DNA from 2 places in the Methylophilus glucosoxydans genome. Region 1 is predicted to be linked to the other one. Evidence: predicted binding sites of a transcription regulator. Region 1 holds the regulator's gene; the other holds the start of a gene.
What was found. The regulator FNR, encoded in region 1, switches genes on or off when oxygen is low (the NO sensors DNR and NnrR bind a similar motif). The targets are predictions, from matches to a motif close to TTTGATNTANATCAAA.
Positions count from the first base shown of each region.

Region 2: a site for FNR is predicted at 2,393-2,408, ahead of ACFQ1T_RS11250 (OmpW/AlkL family protein). Genes of this name have one in related genera too.

Region 1 is NZ_JBHTJW010000002.1:1,278,921-1,290,105, forward strand. Features, by position in the region: gene ACFQ1T_RS08795 (heavy metal translocating P-type ATPase) at 1-559, shown strand, start outside; gene ccoS (cbb3-type cytochrome oxidase assembly protein CcoS) at 570-707, shown strand; gene ccoN (cytochrome-c oxidase, cbb3-type subunit I) at 849-2,285, shown strand; gene ccoO (cytochrome-c oxidase, cbb3-type subunit II) at 2,296-2,922, shown strand; gene ACFQ1T_RS08815 (cbb3-type cytochrome oxidase subunit 3) at 2,934-3,071, shown strand; gene ccoP (cytochrome-c oxidase, cbb3-type subunit III) at 3,102-3,998, shown strand; gene ccoG (cytochrome c oxidase accessory protein CcoG) at 4,016-5,461, shown strand; gene ACFQ1T_RS08830 (FixH family protein) at 5,554-5,775, shown strand; gene ACFQ1T_RS08835 (hypothetical protein) at 5,854-6,708, opposite strand; gene fnr (fumarate/nitrate reduction transcriptional regulator Fnr) at 6,739-7,458, opposite strand; gene hemN (oxygen-independent coproporphyrinogen III oxidase) at 7,696-9,081, shown strand; gene ACFQ1T_RS08850 (sulfite exporter TauE/SafE family protein) at 9,091-9,807, shown strand; gene ACFQ1T_RS08855 (DNA ligase) at 9,930-10,772, shown strand; gene ACFQ1T_RS08860 (hypothetical protein) at 10,795-11,185, shown strand, end outside.
Region 2 is NZ_JBHTJW010000002.1:1,799,470-1,810,654, reverse strand. Features, by position in the region: gene ACFQ1T_RS11260 (DUF481 domain-containing protein) at 1-319, opposite strand, end outside; gene ACFQ1T_RS11255 (class I SAM-dependent methyltransferase) at 680-1,510, shown strand; gene ACFQ1T_RS11250 (OmpW/AlkL family protein) at 1,629-2,330, opposite strand; gene ACFQ1T_RS11245 (hypothetical protein) at 2,511-2,822, opposite strand; gene ACFQ1T_RS11240 (M14 family metallopeptidase) at 3,065-4,120, shown strand; gene ACFQ1T_RS11235 (DUF3526 domain-containing protein) at 4,117-5,412, opposite strand; gene ACFQ1T_RS11230 (DUF3526 domain-containing protein) at 5,409-6,815, opposite strand; gene ACFQ1T_RS11225 (ABC transporter ATP-binding protein) at 6,812-7,522, opposite strand; gene ACFQ1T_RS11220 (TonB-dependent receptor) at 7,519-9,576, opposite strand; gene ACFQ1T_RS11215 (TonB-dependent receptor) at 9,897-11,185, opposite strand, start outside.

The DNA.
Region 1 (11,185 bases):
GTTGTCTGAGCAAGTGAAGCCACACGCCAAGGCGGCTGTTTCACAATTAATTGCATCCGGGCTTGATATTCAACTGTTATCTGGTGATAGAATAGCGGCCGTTAAAAACCTTGCATCACAACTGGGTATCCAGCGAGCAGCAGGGTTACAAAAAGCAGAAGATAAGCTGCAGCATGTCAAGCAGCTGCAACAACAGGGGCGGAAAGTGTTGATGGTAGGTGATGGTTTGAATGACGGCCCTGTCATTGCAGCAGCGCATACTTCTATTGCAATGGGTTCCGGCGTCCCTTTGACGCAGGCACAGGCCGATATGGTAGTGTTGGGCAATGATATCGGCGTGCTGGTTTCGCTCATTTCACACTGCAAAAAAACCATCCTCATCGTAAAACAGAATTTGTTGTGGGCGGCGTTGTATAACGCGGCCGGGGTGCCTTTGGCGATTATGGGGCTGTTGCCTGCCTGGTTAGCCGGGTTGGGGATGGCGGCCAGTTCGTTGCTGGTACTGTTAAATGCATTGCGATTGACCGACTGGGATAAGTCGGCCTGGCAGAAAGGTTAGGCATCGCTCAATGGAAATTGCATACTTACTGATCCCACTGGCAGTGTTGCTGGTGTTTGTGATTTTGGGTGGCTTGTGGTGGGCCATTCAAACCGGGCAATTTGAAGACCTTGAGGAAGAGGGGTCCAGAATTCTCGAGCAGGATTAGGAATTCTCAAGCAGGAACGGGGATTCTTAAGCAGTATTGATGTGAGTCAAATCAAATTTGTGACATCTCTGAGAATATCAGGGTGAACAACTAGAAGTTTTTTTAGTGTTGGGTGTTTGTTTTAATCATTGGGAGAAATCCATGCAAAATGCAACCGTGAAGGCTGCGACCTACAACGATAGTGTAGTCCGCCAGTTCGCAATCATGGCAGTGGTTTGGGGTGTTGTGGGTACACTGATGGGCGTGATTATTGCGTCCCAGCTGGTGTGGCCAGAGCTGAACCTGGGCCTGCCGTTTACCTCTTTTGGCCGTTTGAGACCACTGCATACCAATGCAGTGATTTTCGCGTTTGGTGGCTGTGCTTTATTTGCTACCTCGTACTATGTTGTTCAGCGTACCTGTCAGACACGTTTGTTCAGCGACAAGTTGTCCAGCTTCACCTTCTGGGGCTGGCAGGCTGTTATCGTGGCTGCTGCCATTTCTCTGCCTTTGGGTTATACCCAGGGTAAGGAGTACGGCGAGCTGGAGTGGCCAATCGATATCCTGATTGCCTTGGTATGGATTGCTTATGCAGTCAACTTCTTCGGTACTATCGGTATCCGTAAAGTAAAGCATATCTATGTAGCTAACTGGTTCTACGGTGCATTTATTCTGGCGGTGGCTTTGTTGCACATCGTTGAAAGTGCTGCGATTCCTGCTGGTTTCATGAAGTCCTACTCTGCTTACGCCGGGGTACAGGATGCGATGGTGCAGTGGTGGTATGGTCACAACGCGGTAGGTTTCTTCCTGACTGCGGGCTTCCTGGGCATGATGTACTACTTTGTGCCTAAACAAGCTGAGCGTCCTGTCTACTCTTACAGCTTGTCTATCGTTCACTTCTGGGCACTGATCTTCACTTACATGTGGGCGGGTCCTCACCACCTGCATTACACCGCTTTGCCTGACTGGACACAGTCCTTGGGTATGGTGTTGTCTCTGATCCTGTTTGCACCAAGCTGGGGTGGCATGATCAACGGTATCATGACCTTGTCTGGCGCATGGCACAAACTGCGCACAGACCCTATCTTGCGCTTCCTGATCGTTTCATTGTCTTTCTACGGTATGAGTACCTTTGAAGGTCCGATGATGGCGATCAAGACTGTGAACGCCTTGTCTCACTACACTGACTGGACCGTGGGTCACGTGCACTCTGGTGCGCTGGGCTGGGTTGGTTTCGTGTCTATCGGTTCCCTGTACTTCCTGATTCCACGTTTGTTTGGTCAAAAACAAATGTACAGCGTGAAAGCGATTGAAGTGCACTTCTGGATGGCAACCATCGGCGTGGTGTTGTATATCGCTGCGTTGTGGATTTCCGGCGTGATGGAAGGCTTGATGTGGCGTGCCATGAACGCTGACGGCACATTGGCGTACACCTTCGTTGAAAGTGTGAAAGCCAAGTTCCCATACTACTTCACACGTGCATTGGGTGGTTTCCTGTACATGAGCGGTTTGATCATCATGTTGTGGAATACATATAAAACAGCAACTAACGGCAAAGCAGTCACTGTAGAAGTGCCAGCTGTGGTTGCTCACGCTTAAGGAATTCACTATGGCTACGCATCAAAACAATAGTGGCAATTTTCACGAAAAGATTGAAACCAGCAACTTCCTGCTGATCGTGCTGACCTTCATCACGATCTCGTTTGGTGGTCTGGTCGAAATCGTGCCTTTGTTCTTCCAGAAGTCAACCACCGAGCCTATCCGTGGTCTGGAGCCTTACAACGCGTTGCAACTGGCTGGCCGTGACATTTATCTGCGTGAAGGTTGCTACAACTGCCACTCACAGATGATTCGTCCTTTCCACGCTGAAACGCTGCGTTATGGCCACTACTCGGTTGCTGGTGAGTATGTTTATGATCACCCGTTCCAGTGGGGCAGTAAGCGTACGGGTCCTGACTTGCACCGTGTAGGGGGCAAGTACAGTGATGACTGGCACCGTGTGCACCTGCACAACCCACGTGATGTCGTGCCTGAGTCCATCATGCCAGCCTATCCATGGTTGGAAGAAAACCTGGTTGACGACAAAACCATTGGTGACCATATGGCTGCGCTGCGTAAAGTTGGCGTGCCTTACACCGACGCGCAGATCAAGGCTGCAGGGGATGAAATCAAAGGCAAAACCGAGCAGGACGCACTGGTGGCTTACCTGCAAGTGTTGGGTACACACCTGAAATAAGGAGACGCGCCATGGATATCAACATACTACGCATATTTTTTACAGTACTGAGTTTCGTCCTGTTTGTGGCAATTTTGATTTGGGCATGGCGCAATCGCAACTCCGCGCAATTCAAGGACGCGCAAAATCTGCCGTTCGACCAAGACTAAACACTGCGCGGAAAGGTTAAGGAAAACATCATGAATGATTTTGTAAATGGTTTTTGGCCGATCTGGATTTCGACCATTACCTTGGGCGGGATTGCTTTCTGTGTCGGTTTGCTGATTTTCGCAAGCCGCGTCAAAGTGCCTTTGGATAGCGATAACACCAATGGTCACGAATGGGATGGCATCAAGGAGATGAACAATCCGCTGCCAATGTGGTGGGTAGGGTTGTTTATCATTACCGTAATTTTTGGCCTGACCTATCTGTACCTGTTTCCTGGCCTGGGGACTTACAATGGCAAGTTCGGCTGGTCGGAAGTCAAGCAGTACGAAGCTGAAGTGGCAAAGAACAATGCCAAGATCGCCCCGCTGTATGCCAAATATGCAGCCATGCCGGTAGAAGAAGTGGCCAAGATTCCTGAAGCCCGCGACATCGGTAAGCGTATTTTCTTGAACAACTGTGCTGCTTGTCATGGTTCTGACGCCAAAGGGAGCCGTGGCTTTCCTAACCTGACCGACAATGACTGGTTGTATGGTGGTTCACCTGATACGATCAAGCTGACTATCAACAATGGTCGTAATGGCATCATGCCTCCCATGGCTGCTGCTGTTGGTTCTGAAGAAGATGTGAAAAACGTCGCCAACTACGTATTGAGCTTGTCTGGCAGTATTCATGACTCTGGTCGTGCCAATGCCGGTAAAGACAAATTTGTGGTGTGTGCTGCTTGCCATGGCCCAGAAGGTAAGGGCAATCAGGCGATTGGTGCACCTAACCTGACAGACAACATCTGGTTGCATGGTCAAGGTGAAGCCGCGATTATCAAGCGTATTCATGAAGGTAAAAACAACGTGATGCCAGCCTGGAAAGAAAAATTCAGCCCAGAGCAAATTCATCTGCTGACTGCTTATGTTTGGGGTCTTTCCAACAAATAGGCGAATGCAGATAACCCATGAGCGATATTAAACAAAACGCTGTGAACAAAACCACCATCCCTGAACAGGAGGTGGTTTTGTCACTTTATAAATCCGCAGATAAGATCTATGCCCGTAGCGTCTCCGGTATGTTCAACAACTGGCGCTGGGTCATGGTGTGGGCTACGCAACTGTTTTTTTATGGCGTACCCTGGTTACAATGGGATGGTCGTCAGGCCATGCTGTTTGACCTTGATGCCAAACGCTTTTATATCTTCGGCCTGATTTTTCATCCGCAGGACTTGATCTATCTGTCGTTTTTGCTGATTGTGTCTGCGCTGTCGCTGTTTCTGTTTACGGCCATTGCCGGTCGCTTGTGGTGTGGCTACACCTGTCCGCAAACGGTGTATACCGAGATTTACATGTGGATGGAAAATAAAATCGAAGGCGATCGTATCGCACGTATGCGCCTCGATGATAGCAAATGGAATCTGAACAAGCTCACGCGCAAATCGCTCAAGCAGTTTGCCTGGATCGCCTTTGGCTTGTGGACAGGCGTGACGTTTGTCGGTTACTTCTCCTCCATTCGCGAGCTGGTGCCCAATATTGTGAACTGGCAATTGGGTGGCTGGGAAACGTTCTGGATTTGTTTTTACGGCTTTGCCACCTATGGCAATGCAGGCTATATGCGTGAGCAAGTCTGCAAATATATGTGCCCTTATGCCCGCTTTCAGAGTGCCATGTTTGATGATGACACCATGATTGTGACCTATGACGAGGCACGCGGTGAACCGCGTGGTGCACGCTCTAAAAAAGCTGGCGAGAATGCCAATGGCCTGGGCAGTTGTATTGATTGCAGTATTTGTGTGCAAGTGTGTCCGACCGGAATTGATATCCGTAAAGGCTTGCAGTACGAGTGTATTGGTTGCGGTGCCTGTATTGATGCATGCGACGATGTGATGGACAAAATGGGCTATGCCAAGGGCTTGATCAAATACTCCACGCAGAACGGCATCACCAACCGTTGGAGCCGTCAGCAAATGCTGCAACGTTTGCTACGCCCACGCGTGATTATTTATACAACGATTTTATTGGCGCTCACCATCGGTATGGTAGTCAGTCTCTACTTCAAGCCTGATTTCAGGCTGGATGTGTTACGTGATCGTGCAGTCATGTCTCGCTACACTGATGAAGGCATGATTGAGAACGTGTATAACCTCAAGCTTGAAAATGATACCGAAGCCGTGCATGACTACGCATTGAAGGTCACGGGGCTCGAAGGCTTGGCGGTGCATTTTGCTGACGAGAATAGCCAGGACTTCAAAGGCTTGCGGCCGTTTGAGACACGCAATGTGGTGATTGAGCTGGAGTTGCCTGATGGGGTCACCAGAGCTGGTTCGCATAAAATCTTTTTCGAAATGACGGATTTACAAACCAGCGAAGCGGTCAAAGAAAAGTCGGTCTTTATTGTGCCGAGCAACTAATGGAGCAAAGATTGTCACAACACCAAGCACAGCAGAAACCGGCCGCTAAAGCGGTTGACCAGAAAAAATGGTATCACAACCCTTATGTCTGGATGATTATAGGCGGCCCTTCTGCCGTGATTGTGGCTTCTTTCATCACCTTGTATCTGGCGATTACGCATCCTGATCCAGCGATTGATGATTACTACCGCAAGGGCATAGAAATCAACAAAACGCTGGATGCGCAAGCGCAAGACGGCCAGACAGATGCCATGGCGCCCGCCATCCAGGCGCGTAACCATGCGCAGACCGGTCTGAAACCTGCTGAACAGTAAACTGTCTGCCTATCTCTCAGCGCTGACGAGCACTAATCCCTGATTCAGGCGCGAGCATTGCGGGTAGGGGATCAGCGTTTAGGCAAATAGGCGCACGTTGAAACCTTGCGTGCGCAAAGCCTGAGCATACTGCTGTAATAGCCGGATGTCTGGTGCTTGAATGCTGGCCAGCGTGTCTTGCTGGCTAGGTCTGGCGATGCCATACAACAAAATGCCTTCAATGTTCTCTTTAAGAGGTAGCAACGCCTGCACATAGCCGGCCAATGCGGGGGTGGTGACCAGTTGGTCCGCGATACGTCGCTGCATCACAGCGGTTTGCACCCAGGTCCGGCAAGCCATGCTGCAAGCCTGCAGCCGTTGCAGATGCAGGCTAAGTGGCAAACGCGCATCATTCACTGCCAGCATTTCCGGATCGTTGCCTGCGTCCAGCTTAAACCAGACTTCTCCCCCCATCTGTTGCAGTACCTTTAAGGCTTGCTGTGTCGTGGTCAGATGCATTTGGCTGCCATTGGTAATGAGCCTGACCCGTGCCGGACGGTCTGTTGGTGATGTCTGGCTCAACAATCGCTCAACCAGTGCCAAGGCTTCAGGAAATTGCGGCGAGGTGGTCGGTTCGCCATCTCCGGCAAAAGCGATATCCTGCACATCTTCCGAAAATATACGCTTTGCTGCGTGTAAGTGCTGTCTTAGCCAGTGCAAGCAGGCGCTTAATTCTTCTTGCAGGTGGTCCAAGTCAATGACAGGGGAGGGGCCGCGATGCAGCCCCGGCACCTGGCAATAAATGCAATGCCAGTTACAGCATTGATTCGGGTGCAGGTTGATGCCGATGGAAAGGCCCTGCGCACGGCGGGACCACACGGGATAAACATATTGCCAGGCTTGTTGCGCGGCCATGCGCTGTAAGGCCTCAAATAGAGACGAAGGCAGTGGCATCCCTCAGTGCTTACAACAGTCAGCTGCCGCCTAGCAGGTGCTGGCGTTGAAGATGGTTTTAAGCTTTTCGTGGTCCAGAATACGGATATTCTTTTGCTTGACCTCAATAATGCCTTCATCACTAAATTTGGAGAAAGTACGGCTGACTGTTTCCAGTTTCATGCCCAGGTAGCTGCCGATTTCTTCACGCGTCATGCGTAAAATCAATTCGCTTTTGGAGTAGCCGCGTGCATGCAGGCGTTGCAGCAAGTTGAGCAGAAACGCCGCCAGGCGTTCTTCGGCGCGCATATTGGCCAACAACATCATGACGCCGTTTTCGCGCACGATCTCGCGGCTCATGATTTTGTGCACATGGCGTTGCAAGACAGGAATCTCACGCGACAGGTCTTCGACATGATTGAAGGGCATGACACAGACTTCGGCGTCTTCGAGGGCAATGGCGTTGCAGTTGTGTTTGTCACTGACAATGCCATCCAAGCCCATGATTTCACCGGCCATCTGAAAGCCGGTGACTTGTTCACGGCCATCTTCCGAGACGACGCAGGTCTTGAAAAACCCAGTGCGGATCGCATAAAGCGTGGTGAAAGCATCGCCACTGCTATACAAGTGACCGCCTTGCTTGATTTTTTTGCGGGTGGCAACCATGCCATCCAGTTTAGTCATTTCATCTGTGCTCAAGCCTACCGGCAGGCACAGTTCACGCAAGTTACAATTGGAGCAGGCAACCTTGAAACTGGATTCTGCTTGCATGGAGGGCGTCCTTGACTGACGTTGAACATGCGGCAAATTATACGCCTCTTCGGTTGCGATTTCATTGAACATGGTGTGACCTCTTCCTTTTGTATTTAGGCGCATTATGCAGCAGGCGACGCAAGCTGCATTTGACGTGTGTCAAAAAGCCCTGCATTGGTTTATGGCACAGTAGCGCCAGATGAACCCGTAAAGTCCAGTTTCGGGATACTGATAGGAAAGAATTTGCCAGAAACCATGAACTCCCCGTTGCTGATTACTCAAGAGCATATTGAGCGCTATGATGTCTCCGGGCCTCGTTATACCTCTTATCCGACAGCAGACCGCTTTGTTGAGGCGTTTGACGCCGCTGCTTATCTCAAGGCGGCCGAGCAGCGCAATATCAGCAACTGGACGCAGCCGCTCTCGTTGTATGTGCATATCCCGTTTTGTGCCTCGCTGTGTTTTTATTGTGCATGCAACAAGATAGTCACCAAGCGCTATGAGCAAGGCGCGGTTTACCTCAACTACCTGCAACGCGAGCTTGATTTGCACTTGGACAAGTTTGCCAAAAAGCAAACCGTCAACCAGTTGCATCTGGGCGGGGGCACGCCGACGTTTCTCAATGATGCCGAGTTGACCCAACTCATGCAGATGTTCAAGCAGGCGTTTGCCTTTGCCAAAGACGGTGAATACTCGATTGAAATTGATCCACGTACCGTCAATCAGCAACGCTTGCAACACTTGCGCGAGCTGGGCTTTAACCGCCTGAGTTTTGGCGTGCAAGACTTTGATGCCGAGGTACAGCAGGCCGTGCACCGGGTGCAGTCTTATGCGCAAGTTGAAAGCCTGATGCAACATGCGCGCGACCTGGAGTTTGCCTCTATCAATACCGACTTGATTTACGGCTTGCCCAAGCAAACCCCGGCGACCTTCCGCCAGACCATCGCCCAGATCATTCAATTGCGGCCAGACCGTATCGCGTTATATGGCTACGCGCACTTGCCGTCACGTTTCAAGCCGCAACGCCGGATTTTGCAAGCGGACTTGCCACATGCCGTAGATAAAATCCAAATGCTGTCAGAAGCGATTCAGCAGCTGATGCTGGCAGGCTATGTCTTTATCGGCATGGATCATTTTGCTTTGCCTGATGACCCGCTGGCGATTGCCAAACAACAGGGCAGGTTACACCGCAACTTTCAGGGCTATAGCACCATGGCTGATCAGGATATTCTGGCTTTGGGTGTCTCCGCGATTGGCAAGATCGGTGCTACTTACAGCCAGAATGCCAAAACCCTCGAAGAGTATTACGACTTTCTTGACCAAGGCCAGTTACCGATTGTGCGAGGGCTGGCATTAAGCCGCGATGACCTGATCCGCCGTGCCGTGATCATGGCGGTCATGTGCCATGGTGAACTGAGTTACGAATCCATTGAGTTGTCTTACATGGTCAATTTCAAGCAATATTTTCAGGCAGAAATTGCGCAATTGGCCGAGAAAGAGAAACAAGGCCTGGTCGTACTCGAAGACGATGGCCTCAAAGTCACCGAAATGGGCTGGTATTTTGTGCGCGCCATTGCCATGGTGTTTGACCGTTATTTGCAGCACGATGCCAACCGTGCAAGGTTTTCCAAAATCCTTTAAACTGCTGGCATGTTAGCCAGTTTACTCTTGACTGCTTTTGTCATGGGGCTGGCAGGCGGCCCGCACTGTGTGCTGATGTGTGGCGCTGCTTGCGGCGCCATGCAAACGCCGCCGAATCTTTCTAGTCCCCCGCGTTCCATCCCTCTGCGTGTCGTACAGACCATCCCATGGAGTTTTTACCTGGGCCGTATGCTCGGCTATGGCTTGCTCGGCGCGATTGCTGCCGAAACCTTGCGCGGTTTGGCCTGGTTATCCAATCAGAGCCATCTGTTTCAACCATTGTGGACGTTCTCGCATACGCTGATCTTCGCCTGGGGCGTGTTGCTGCTTATCCTCGGCCGACAGCCACAATGGGCGGTGCAGCGGGCCCAATTGGTCTGGGCATGGATCAAGCAACATACCGCGCATGCCAGGTCGGGCTATTTTGTGACCGGCATCGTCTGGGCCTTGCTACCTTGCGGCTTGCTGTACTCGGCGGTAATGCTGGCCTCCCTCCAGTCGCAATGGCTGCAAGGCGCACTGGTCATGATTGCCTTCGCGACCGGTTCCGCCACCATCCTCGCCTTGGCCCCCTTTTTCTGGCGCGCGGGCCAGCAAAGCCTGCCGCGCTGGTTCAGTGAAGCGGCAGGCATGCGCCTGAGTGGCGGCTTGCTGGTCGCCCTCAGCCTGGTGGCGCTGTGGATGGACGTCATGCATCACGACAAACTGTGGTGCCAGTTGTTATAGCCGTGTCTGATTGTTTGCACCAGCAGCCTCCAGGATGCTCGTTTTCGCCATCCGTGTATTGCCTACCTAGTTAAATTCCGCTAACTTACGGTTGTTAAATTAAATTAACAATTGGGGCGGTGATGATGATATGGATGCGCATCTGTTTTTTACTGTGGCTGATCAGTCAGCCTGGCATGCCAGCCTATGCGCAGGTACCAGAAATCCTGCTGGCACAGGTCTACCACGAAGGCATCGCTGTCAACGACTACTTGGTCAGCGAAAAGCTAGACGGCATACGCGCCGTGTGGGATGGCAAACAACTGATCAGTCGACAGGGCCATCCCATCCACGCGCCGGCCTGGTTTGTGCAAAAATTCCCCCAACAGCCCCTGGATGGTGAACTGTGGATCGCCCGCGCACAATTTGAACGACTCTCTGCCACCGTGCGCCGCGCCCAGCCTGATGAAGCAGAGTGGCGGCATGTGGCCTATTATGTGTTTGAACTGCCAATGGCCCCAGGCACTTTCACTCAACGTGCCCAGCACATCGAGCAACTGGTCAAGCGTCAGCAGAGCCCGTATCTCAAAGCCATCAAACAGTTTCGCGTGGCAGATGCCGCTGCCCTCAAACGCACGCTGGACTGGGTGGTGGCCCGCAAAGGCGAGGGCCTCATGTTGCATCAAGCCGATGCACCTTATCTGACCGGCCGTAGCCATGTGCTACTCAAACTCAAGCCACAGCTGGATGCCGAAGCCAAAGTCATTGCCTACGTGCCCGGCAAAGGTAAATACCAAGGTAAAATGGGCGCGTTACTGGTAGAAACCGCGCAAGGGATACGTTTTAAACTTGGCACCGGCTTTAAAGATAGCGATCGCGCAAACCCGCCGCCGATCGGCAGCCAGGTGACCTATTCCTACCGCGACCTCACCAAAAACGGCAAACCCAAATTTGCGCGCTTTGTACGGGTACGGCCACCGGAATAATTGACACAGAAAGGATCACACAATGAAATGGATGCTTGGATTGGTCGGCGTTTTTGTTGCAATCAACGCCTATGCGATGGATTTAAGCGGTGTTTACAGCTGTACCGGTGACGATGCACATGAAGGCAAATACACCGGCACAGTTACCATGAAATTGCGCCCGGAACATAGTAAAGGCGCGGATGCCAGCTATGATTTTGAACTGGCTGTGCCGGACTATGGCACCTATAAAGGCCACGCTGCCGTGCACGGCATGCATGCGGCGATGCATTTTGCCTTGCCGATGGAAAATGGCGAATATGGCGGCAAGACGCATGATTATGGAACCGGGATTGCCGAGTTTAAGAAAAATGCCAAGGGGCAGTTGAGTTTTAGGAAGTTTTATTTTGAGCCTGGGTTTAAAGGTGGCAATA
Region 2 (11,185 bases), 520 kb from region 1:
GATTGATGTAATGAATTTCGCCGAGTTCAGTGTCCACCAGCCGTGTATTCGTTTCCTCATCCAGAATGACCTGACCCTCAGTACTGTGTATCAAACGTCCGGTAACGATACTGCCATCTGATAGCTGCATCAGGATAGATTTTTCCGCATCAATACTGTGGATGTCATCCCAGTTGATTTTAATCTCGTCTGCATAGCTGGTTTTAAAGGTGAGCTTGTTTGAGATTTTGACGCCTAGCGTCCCGGTGATTTTGTCCCCGTTTTTGAGCCATACCGTATCTGCTTGCGCCAGATGCGTCGTTAGCAGGAGCAGTAACAAGACCCATTGCAACCATCGCCACGGTTGTGATGGCGCGGTGTAGGATAGATATCGGCGTGCCTGAAGAATGGATTGTTGCGGCATAGGTACTACTCCCTGATTCGATTGAACAACAGCGCTGCGTGGCAGCGGATTGAATGCAGCGGTTGCGCTGCAAAGGCGGGTGTTTTTTATAAAACTGACCACCCTGTCTCTTACATGATTGCAAAACCAGCCTGAGAGTTCCCGCTAAAATCGGACTCAAAGACTGTAGCAGGCGCACTTAGGCATATGCCGTTCATCTCATGCGCTTAAACTCACGTGCCGTCAAACAATTGTGCTGTTAAACTGGCGTATTAGCATTTTAAAGTAGTCCGCAACATGGTCCAAACATTATTGCCCCCCGAGGTCAGGCCTGGCCAATCCTTGCCCTTATTGCAGGCCTTACATATCCTCACCCGCGACGGTAAGCTCAATCAGGATAGCCGCCGCAAACTTAAGCAGGTCTATCATCTGGTCAATTTTATCGAACCGCTGATGCAGGCGGTGATGGAAAAACAGCCTTCGCCCGTCTTGGTTGATCACGGCGCCGGTAAATCTTACCTGGGCTTTATTTTGTATGACTTGTTGCTGAAACAACATCAGGCAGGCCAAGTGATTGGCATTGAGAGCCGCGGTGAATTGATTGAAAAGTCGCGTCAACTGGCGCAAGCATGCGACTTTAGCCGCATGCAGTTTGAGCATTTGACAGTGGCAGAAGCCATGCAGTCCGCGCAACTGCCAGAACAGGTTGATATTGTGACGGCCTTGCATGCCTGCAACACCGCCACCGATGATGCGATTGCATTTGGCTTGCAAAAGCAGGCACAGTTTATGGTGTTGGTGCCTTGTTGTCAGGCGGAGGTGGCTGAAGTGCTACGGCAACATAAAGCTGAGGCCTTATCAAAAACCTTTTTAAGTGAGTTGTGGCGTCATCCTATCCATACGCGTGAGTTTGGCAGCCAGGTGACCAATGTGCTGCGCTGCCTTGCGCTGGAAGCGCATGGCTATCAGGTGACCGTGACCGAGCTGGTAGGCTGGGAGCATTCTATGAAAAATGAACTGATCATTGCCAAGTATACTGGCCAGCGTAAACGCAGCGCGCGTGAGCGCGGCTTGCAATTGCTGGAGCAGTTACATTTGTCTGGCCTTGCGCCAAGGTTTCACTTTTAGCATTTGTTTTTAGGCTACGCTCAGTCAGGCGCAGATAAAAAAACCTCTGACACTGGGAGAGTATCAGAGGTGAATGGAGCTAATGCTTTGCCCCAGGGAAGAGACGTTATGCGCCTAACTAGAAGCGTTTGCCGAAACCCAGGCTGATCACCCATGGATCGATATCCAGGTCATCAATTTTTGTCCAGGCGTTGCCATTGAGCGGGTTTTGCATTTTTACGGTGGTATTCATCCAGATGTATTTCACATCCGCGTTCAGCAACCAGCCATCCTTGAGGTTAACATCCAGACCAGCCTGCAAGGCAGGACCAAAGCTGTCACGGTCAATTTTGATTTTTTGACCTGCTAATGGGCCTTGACGCAGGTCGAGGCGGCGGTCCAGCATAAAGGTTGCGTTAATACCGGCGCCGACATAGGGGTCAAAGGTTTGGTCGGGGTTAAAGTGCCATTGTGCGGTTAAGGTTGGCGGTAAAGCATCAATGCTACCCAGTAATTGATTGGTGACGGTAGTGCCTGAGTCTTTGGTGATGCTGACATCGTGCTTGGAGCCCAGCGCCAGAATCAGTTCTGTCGCAATGTTTTTGGTCCAGTAGTAACTGATATCCAGCTCAGGAATAGTATTGCTGTCCGCTTTTAATTCTGCACCGCTAGACATCGCGCCTGCCGCAATATTTTTGTTTACATATTTGCCCAGATCGCTACTTTCGTTCGGGCTGATATTGGTGGCGCGCAGGCGGACGACCCAGTCGCCTTGTTCTGCCTGAGCATTGAGGGCTGGCAATAAAGCAGCCAACATTAAACTGATTGCGGTTTTTTTCATTGTGATCACTCCATTAGTGCATTGAACTTGAATGCATTGTAGGTCGGCAAGTCAGGCCGTATATTGATGCAGGTCAACTGGATTGGATTTGCCTAAAACGCCGTGCAAACAGCAAAGCGCACGCATGGAGTGATAAAAAACCAGTCCTTAGACTGGTTTTTGGGTGGCTGGATCGTTGGGTCAGTAGTCGTTGCGTTGCTTCCAGGCTTCATCCAGTGCTTTGGACTTTTGTTCAAAGATGGCTTTTTTGGCATCGAGGTCTTTTTCAATCTGGGCTTTTTCCGCCTGATATTGTTTAAGCGTTTCTTGTGCTTGCGTCAGCACGGCTTGCTGGCGTTGAATTTTTTGCTCGATATCGCTGAGTTTGCTCATGGCGTCGCCTACGGCATCGCGGGCACTGGCGGCTTCAGATTGTTCGACGCTGATATTGCGCGCAAAAACTGGTTCGCTGAAGGTCAAGATCAAAAGAGCGGAGAGGGTCAGTATACGCATGCGGGACTCCATTAAAAAAGCGGTATAACAACAAGCCATGAATTAAAAAGCAGATCATAGGCGTTTAAATCATGTGCATCAATCTTTTAGTAAGGCATGTAAGCGATTAGTTTCTTTAGTTCATCCGTTTAGCCATTCGATGACTCGCTCAATCATCGCCGTTGGCGAGCGCACTGCTGGTTTAACGCTTTACATATACACCTTATTCCGCAACAATGTTGCATATCATTGAGGAGGAAAAAATGCGTTTCTGCTGGCTTTGCATGCTGTTGATGTCTTGGGGAAGTTTGCATGCAAGGGAGGCCTTTGAGTTGGCGGGCAAGCAGATTGCGTCAGGCACTGTCTCTTCGTGGATGATGGCCGTGTCGTCAACGGCGATTCCGGTGACGGTGATTCATGGGCAAACTTCAGGACCGGTATTGACCCTGACAGCAGGTATCCATGGCGATGAATTTCCTTCGATACTGGCCTTGCAGCAGTTGCGCAAGCAGATACAGCCTGAACACTTGAAAGGGACCTTGATTCTAATTCATCTGGCGAATCTTGAAGGTTTTCATGCACGTCGCATTGCACTGAGTCCAGTCGATGAGAAAAACCTGAACCGGGTGTTTCCTGGTAGCGCACAGGGCACCCTGACTGAGCAGATCGCCGATTTTTTAACGGCGCAAGTCATCAGCAAAACGGATTACCTGATTGACATCCATTCTGGCAGTGCCAACCAGCATTTATGGCCACATGTGTATTCCCCGGTGTTGCACGTGCCAGCGCTGGATGCCAGAACACAGCATTTTGCTGATCTTTTAGGATTGCCAGACATTGTGCTCTATGACGGCAGGCCCAATGATCCTGATCATTCCATCTCATATCCGAATACGGCACAGACCAGGGGCAAGCCTGCATTGACGCTGGAAGTCGGCCAGTTTGCACAGCGCGATGCCGCTTTTGTGGCCATGATCACGCAAGCTTGTGCACAGGCCATGAGTGGCTTGGGCATGATAGATGCGCCTGAAACGATAGATGTCAGCACGCAACACAGGACAAAGGTAGCCTCGCCAATTCATTATTACAGCAAAATGGTTGAGATACGCAGCCAGCAAACCGGCTTGTTTACGGCCAAATCCAGCATTGGCGATTGGGTGACAGCAGGGCAGGTCGTAGGTGAAGTGACGGATTATTTTGGCGAGAAGATTGAAACTTTGCGTGCGCCTGTGGCCGGGCGCATCCTGATTCAAAATGCCACGCCACCGATACGCGCGGGCGAAGTCACATTATCTATCGGTGTGGTGAAGGCCCCTTAGCTGTTGCCATCAGGATGCGCACCTTGCGCGCACGGCTCGTTTGCGTCAAAGACTGGCATGGATTCAATCTCTTTGCGATGTAGTGCCCGCTCCTCAAACAAAAAAGGGTAGATGGCTTCACGCAGGCGGGTGTGAAACTTCTCTATCTGCAGTCTGTGTACTAGCAAATGGCTAATATCGCTGCATGCGACCGCTTCCAGTTGTGTTTGCGCCCAGACCGTGGGTAACCACCGCCCGATTTTTGTTGCGGCATCCGCCCTCATTTGTAAGGTTCGTGTCCGGGCAGCCACTTGTGCTTGCAAGTGGACGTCGCCCATATGCTGAAAGGCAAAGTACCATTTCCAGTGAAAGCGGCCTGTGACGGGCGGAGTATCTTTCCATTGCGGATACAAGGCATAGAAGGGTTTCAGCGTATCCTCTTTTGGTAAATCCCAGGCGCCATGTACCAATTGCCGATGCTGCATGGCAAGCTGGCTACCGTCTTGCAAGGGATAACGGGCGTGCAGCCATAGCTGGCAAAGATTCGGTAAGACCACGCATAACATGACCCAAATGCTGCTCAGCAACATGGCATTGAAGTTGGCGTTGAGCGCTCGTTTGCGCAGGCTGACTGCACTACACAATACAGACCATAAAAACGTATATAAGGCTGTAATTGTTAAAACCTGTAACAGGGGTGACAAGGAAAGCGAGTGCATCCCGGCAAACAGTAATAACGGGAGTACGAAGACAAGCGTGACAAGCACCCAGCGGGATAACACCCGTTTAAACCAGAAATGACCTGGTTCTTTTACCAGGCTATGCAAAAACAGTAAACGTTGCGCTTGTTGCTCGCTGGCTTTCAGGTCATGCATCAGGGCGATACAGAGCAAGGGCGCAAAAAATACCAGCAAAAAAGCATAGTCAAAGGTACCCAGCATCACATATTCAGGGTGATGTGACTCACCATCGTAAAGCTGGCTTTGCAAACCGAGTAAACGTATCCGTTGCACGTACGGCACCACCAGCCGGTTGCCCAGGGCAATAAAGCTCCATTCGCCAGGGCGGTAATAGACGTTGTGGAACAGGTAATAGCCGACTTCTCCTGCCTCAAGTGCCCCGTCATGACTGTTGTGCTGGATAAAGTCCTGCTTGCGCAGGGTCTCTTCCTGTTGCGCATGCTGGATCTGGGACTGGATATGACGGATATTTTGCCAGCCGTTTAACAAGCTAAAACTAACCAGTACCAGGCTGAGCAAAAGCAATAGGGTCAGGCTGCGTTGCTTGAGCAGCAGAGTGAATTCATGTTTCATAGTCGGTGCGAAACCCTAACAAGCATGGAGCCAGGCAATAACAGCCAGCCAATCAACACCAGAAAGGCAGCTGTCAGACTGGCGTGGCTGACTGCCATCGGTGGCAGATTCACTGGGGGACGGGGCGCGTTCTTCCAAAAGTCGGCAGAAACACGCGTGTTCTTATCGTCATGCTGATCCACTTTGTAAGTGTGGATCTGGTTCAGATATTGGATTAATTGATACCGCCGGGCTTCCGACTGCCGGATAAACGCCTGGTGGTGCGGCAGGTCATTGCCGCTAGCCGCCATCTGTATATATTGCAGCGCCAATGCCGGTGTGAGCCATAACCAGTGCCGGATACTTTCATTCTGTTTTGCCAGCTGTGCGTCATGCAATGCCTGTTGTTCGCGGTAGACGGCCGTGGTCAGGCGCTCGCCTTCCTGCATCAGCAGGCCATTGTAGTTGACAGGCAGGTCTTCAACGCTGCTGACATGATACTGGTCGAGAATGCTTTGTTTAAATGCTGCAAAATGCGGATCGTCAGGGTTATGGCTGTCACCTATGCTTTGCAGCTTGCTTTCTGCATGGTATTCAGCCTCTGCGCGAGGCTGTGTTGGATAGGCGATCTGGGCCAGATTCGCCAGCCCGCGCGGAAAAATGATGCAGACACAGACCCAGCACAGCAATAACGTCAGCAAGGCACTATGCAGTTGCCGGCTGTACCAGGACACGGTGACGACCAGCAGGCACCAGCCGGCAATGTAAAGCGCTTGGGCCAGCAACATGAGCGCCAGCCTGGCCAATAACTGATCGCTCTGCCAGCTCCATGCCAGCGTCAACAGTGCTTGCAGGCACAAAAGGAGCAGCAATGGTAAAAACAGTGCCAGCCATTTTCCGGCGGCAATCGCCCAGCCTGGGGTGCCATTGCCGCGCATGAAAGCCAGGATGCCGGTGATTTTATCGGCAGTGACGGTGGCATAGGCAATCATGATCAAAAACAGTGGCATCCACCATTGCACGATCATGGCCGGTGTAATCAATGAAAAGCGGCCCAGCGTAGTGGCTTCAGTCGCCGGGTTGAAGTTGGCACTGTTCAGGCGATGTGCTTCTAGATACACCAGATGGCCAGACTGGTCGAGGATGCCGGGCTCGATCACACTGAGCGGATGGACCGGCTTGGCGACGAAATCGCCAAAATGCGAGACCCGGTGTGGATGACGGTCGGGTTGCGATTGCCAGTCATGCTGGCTGCGCGCTGTCACCTTAGCTACCGTCTGTGCATGATCTTGCCAGTGGTGATGGGCGGCAAGGGCGGCAATGCCCCATAATGTCACCAGCACTATCATTAACAATGCCGGAACCCGCGCATGCCATAACCTGCGCCATTCATTGCAGGCGATTTTCCAGATCAATGCGCTCATGCCTGCCCTTGATACAGTTTTTTCAGGCTATCCAGTGTCAGTGCTGACTGGTCCAGCATTACCGGTTGCAACTGCCCATTGGTCAGCATCAGCAAGCGGTCAGAAAAACCAATGGCGGACAACACATCATGCGTGACCACCAGCACGCCCATGCCACTTTCTTTGCATTGCACAATCAGCTGGTTTAAGTCTTCGGTAGCCTGTGGATCCAGCCCTGAATTAGGCTCATCGAGCAACAGCAGTGTGGCCTGTTTGGCAAGTGCAAACGCCAGCATCACCTTTTGCTTCATGCCTTTGGAGTATTCGCTGCAAGGCCGGTGCCAGGCTGTTTCCGGCAAGCCGGCCATGGTCAGGCAGCTGTTAATATCCTTTTCTTCACCTATATTGGCCAGGCTTAAAAAGTAACGGATATTTGCTATCGCAGAGAGATGTCCATACACGGCAGGTTGCTCCGGCACATAGGCAAGGTGCGATAGCGCCCGCTGGCGGTCCTGCGCGATATCAATACCGGCAATCAGGATATTGCCTGTTTGTTCGGCCGTGTCATGTAAGCCTAAAATACTTTTCAGCAGCGTTGATTTACCGGCGCCATTGCTGCCCAGCACAGAGACGACTTCACCTGCCTGTAAGTTGAGCTCAAGCTGATTTAGAATTTTCCGCTTGGAAAACCCCAGGCTGAGCTGTTGAATCGATAGCAATGCAGTCATAAAAAATCCACCGTTGCTGTGAGCATAAAGTTACGGCCAGTACCTGGGGCGAAGTTAAGCTGGTTGGTCGCACCTGTGGATGAAAAGTCATACACATACTCATAGTAGCGATCAAAAATATTATTGGCTAACAAGCTGACGCGTCCCCAGCTGGTTTTATAGTCAATATTGGCATTGGTCAGCGTATAGCCGCCGTATTTTCCGCCCTGGTTACTCTCATTGACGTAGTAGTCGCCTTGGCTATCCACGTGAACACGTGCAATCCAGTTTGCATTGGGCGCATATTGCAAGCCCAGCGAGGCGGTGTAAGAGGGGATGCTGCGGACCGAGTTATCCTTGAATTGCGGATGTAATGCATCCGGTTTCACGATAATGGCCTCTACCCGTGACACATTGCCCCAAAAGTGCCATTGCTCGTCTAACGCATAGTCAAAACTGGCATCTATCCCTTGCCTGCGGGTGGAACCGATGAGTTGGTTAATGTTGTCAATATTAATAAATTCGTTTTCAGCTTTTTGTTGCCAATAAGAAAGACGCGTATTCAAATCAGGATGCCACTGGCTCTTGATTCCTAATTCCCAGCCATCGTTGATCGCAACCTTTACGTTGGTCGGGCCATTGGTACTATAGAGATTAAGGTTAACGCCAGTGGGTGTTTGAAAACTGCGCCCGGCATTTACAAATAAAGTTTGCTGCGCATTCAGGTTGGCAAACAAGTTGAATTTGGGTTGTACGATGGTCTGGTTATCCAGCATGCGTGTCCTGAGCGTATTCCCATTAATCACAAACTGGTTTCTAGGGTCGCTGTTCAAATAATCCACCCGATAGGCCAGGTTCCAGCGTAACCAGTCCAGCGGCGTGTTTTCAAATTTGGCGTAAATGCCTTGTGCGGTGAAGTCGTATTGGGCATTGCGCCGGATAGTGGTCAAGCGTTGACGGAATTCATCGACATGCTGGCGTTCAATATCGTAGCCGGTTTCAAAAGCCCAGCTGGGATTGATTTTCCAGTTTAACTTGCTCATAAAGCCAATCGAGGTCTCGTCTTCCAAGCGATGTTCCAGGCCCGGTGATCCAAAAAAACGTACATTGCGTTCACGACCAAAGTTCTGCCAATAAGCTTTCAGGCTTAAATCAAGGTCGTTATTAAAAAAGTAATCGTAATGCAGGCTTAAATGCTTGAATTCTTTTTCACCGCTATCGTTGAGTGCATTGGGCGCCACGCCTCTGCGGTCATCACGCGCTTGTTCTTTAGACATAAAACCCGGTGCTTCAGGCGAGTTGTATTTGCCATACTTGGCGCTCAATGCCAGGCTGGACTGCTCGAAATCCAGCTGCCAACGGCCGGACAAGGCAATTTTTTCATTTTCGGTATGGGCGCGGAAGCCATTGCCTTTGCGATAACCAATCGCATAGTTTTGGGTGAAATCACCTTGTTTTTCACCATAGTAGCCTTGCATTTCGCGCGTTTGAAAGCTGCCATAGCCAAATTGCAATTGCTTGTCGACGTCTTTACGAGTTTCTACCTTGTAGTTGCCTGCGGTGGCAAACAGGCCGGTCGAAGCGTCGCTGGTGCCTTTAAATACTTGGGCGCTCTGAATGTTGGTGGGGAACAGGTAATCCAGCTCACTGAGACCTGAGAACAAATTGGACGGAATGCCATCTACCAGCACTTTGGCATTGGGCGTTTCGCCATCGCCACTAAAACCGCGGATAGACACTTCGGTATTGACAATGCCCTGACTAAAGCGAGACAGCACCACGCCTGGTGTTTTGCTAAACAATTCCAGGGTATCGGTGACGTGTTCGTACTCGAGTTCTTGACGCGTAATGACATCTACCGAGCCAGCCAGGCCTTTATCAGTGGCTGAGACTTGCTCTTTTTTGCCAAGCACCACGACGCTATCCAGCTCGATACTGCTGACCGGTGCTTCATTTTTCTTGGCTTTACTGCTTTGTTTGGAGGGGTCCAGTTCTACCGAGTCTTCAGCATAAACCGTTACCGCCGGGAACAGCATGACTGCCAGCAGGCTGGCAATCGTTTTTGGGTACATCATGATTTATCTTCCCTGTAAGTCTGCGTATTCATCAATCTGGTTCAGTGTGTTCTCTTTGTGCCTCATCTCACACGGTGGCTGAGGCAATATGTTTTATTTTTATTGGGCTAAAGCTGTTAAATAAGAATGATTGTAAAGTGATCTATGCGACTTCTCCTTAAAAAAACAATGTCTGGTGTAGAAAAAACACACAGCAGCCTCGTTGTGTGCGCTTGTTGTGATGGACTGTCACTTTTTTGATCCTTCAACCGGGGAATGGACCGCCGATCAAACGATGATCAGAGATCCTTGGTCCATCACATGATTAGCGTTGCAGCAGATTAAAAGTATTTATTCAGACCAATAAACACCCCTCTGCGTGGCCCAAATTGTGGCGCATCAATGCCAATGCCCGAGCCATCCCGTAATTCATACTTTTTATCAAACAGGTTGATGATGGCCAGCCTGGTTTCCAGCTTGCCTAGGGTGCCTGCGTTGATCATGGTGCTGGCCCCCAGATTGACCTGCGTGTAGGCGGGCATGTGTTCGGTATTGGCGAAGCCACGGCGCAGGCCGCTGCCAAAGAACGCATCGGCGCTGAGTTGATAGCCTTGCCATAAGTAACCGACGCCGGCGGACGCGGTGTAGCGCTGGTCATGGTCGGTATGCACCCAATGATTGGCGGTATAGTCCAGCTCATCTTGCTCAAAGTTATATTGTGCAGAGACGACTTTCTTGGCCAGGCTCATGGAGCGTGAGAGGTTGGCATAAGCTGAGAAGGCTTCGTCTTTATAGCTCGCGGTCAATTCAAAGCCATAAATTCTGCCTTTGTCATAGTTAAAAGGCGTGTAGACCAAGGCTTCACCAAAGCGACCCTCATCAATCAGGTCCTGGACAATTTTGTAGTAGCTGTCGAAGCCCACGGTGAGTTTGGGCGTTAACTGCTGGCTGACGCCGACGTCAAAATAATGTGAGCGCTCGGGTTTGACTGCGCCATTGAGGTCACTGGACGCAGCATTGGTGGTATTGCTGAATAAGGCCAGTGTTTTAGTGCCGACCAGCTCCGTCGGAGGCGGTGTAAAGTATCTTGAGTACGCGGCATGGAAGGTGGTTTGAGGCGTGGCATTCCATACCAGGCCCAGGCGTGGGCTGAGTTGGCCGCCGCTGACATAGGCATTCATTTTGTCGGCTCGCACGCCATAGTTCATCACCAGGCTGTTGTTGATTTTCCATTCGTCCTGCAAGTAAAGCGCCAGCAAGGTGTTACCGTTTTTGTGATTGTTATCAACAATGGTGGCCTGGGTGTTGGTCGTCGTGCCGCCCGAGGTCAGGAACACATTGGCGGTATTGTCGCTGGTGATATCTTCGGTGCTGGTAAACATCCCCATGCGGATGGTGTGGCTATCGCCCCAGTGATAGCTGCCATCGGCTTGCAAGCCATTACTCATGCTGTCTCTAAACACGCGCGAGGCCACGCCATTAAAGGCCAAGCCCCCCGTGATATCCGGTGTATAAGTGGTGCTGGTATAGCGTGTGAACAGTGAAACCTGGTAATCGAAATCAGGGCCAATGGAGCTCTGCACGGCCAGTATGCCGTACTGGTTACGCTCGTTCTGGTGATCTCTCAGGC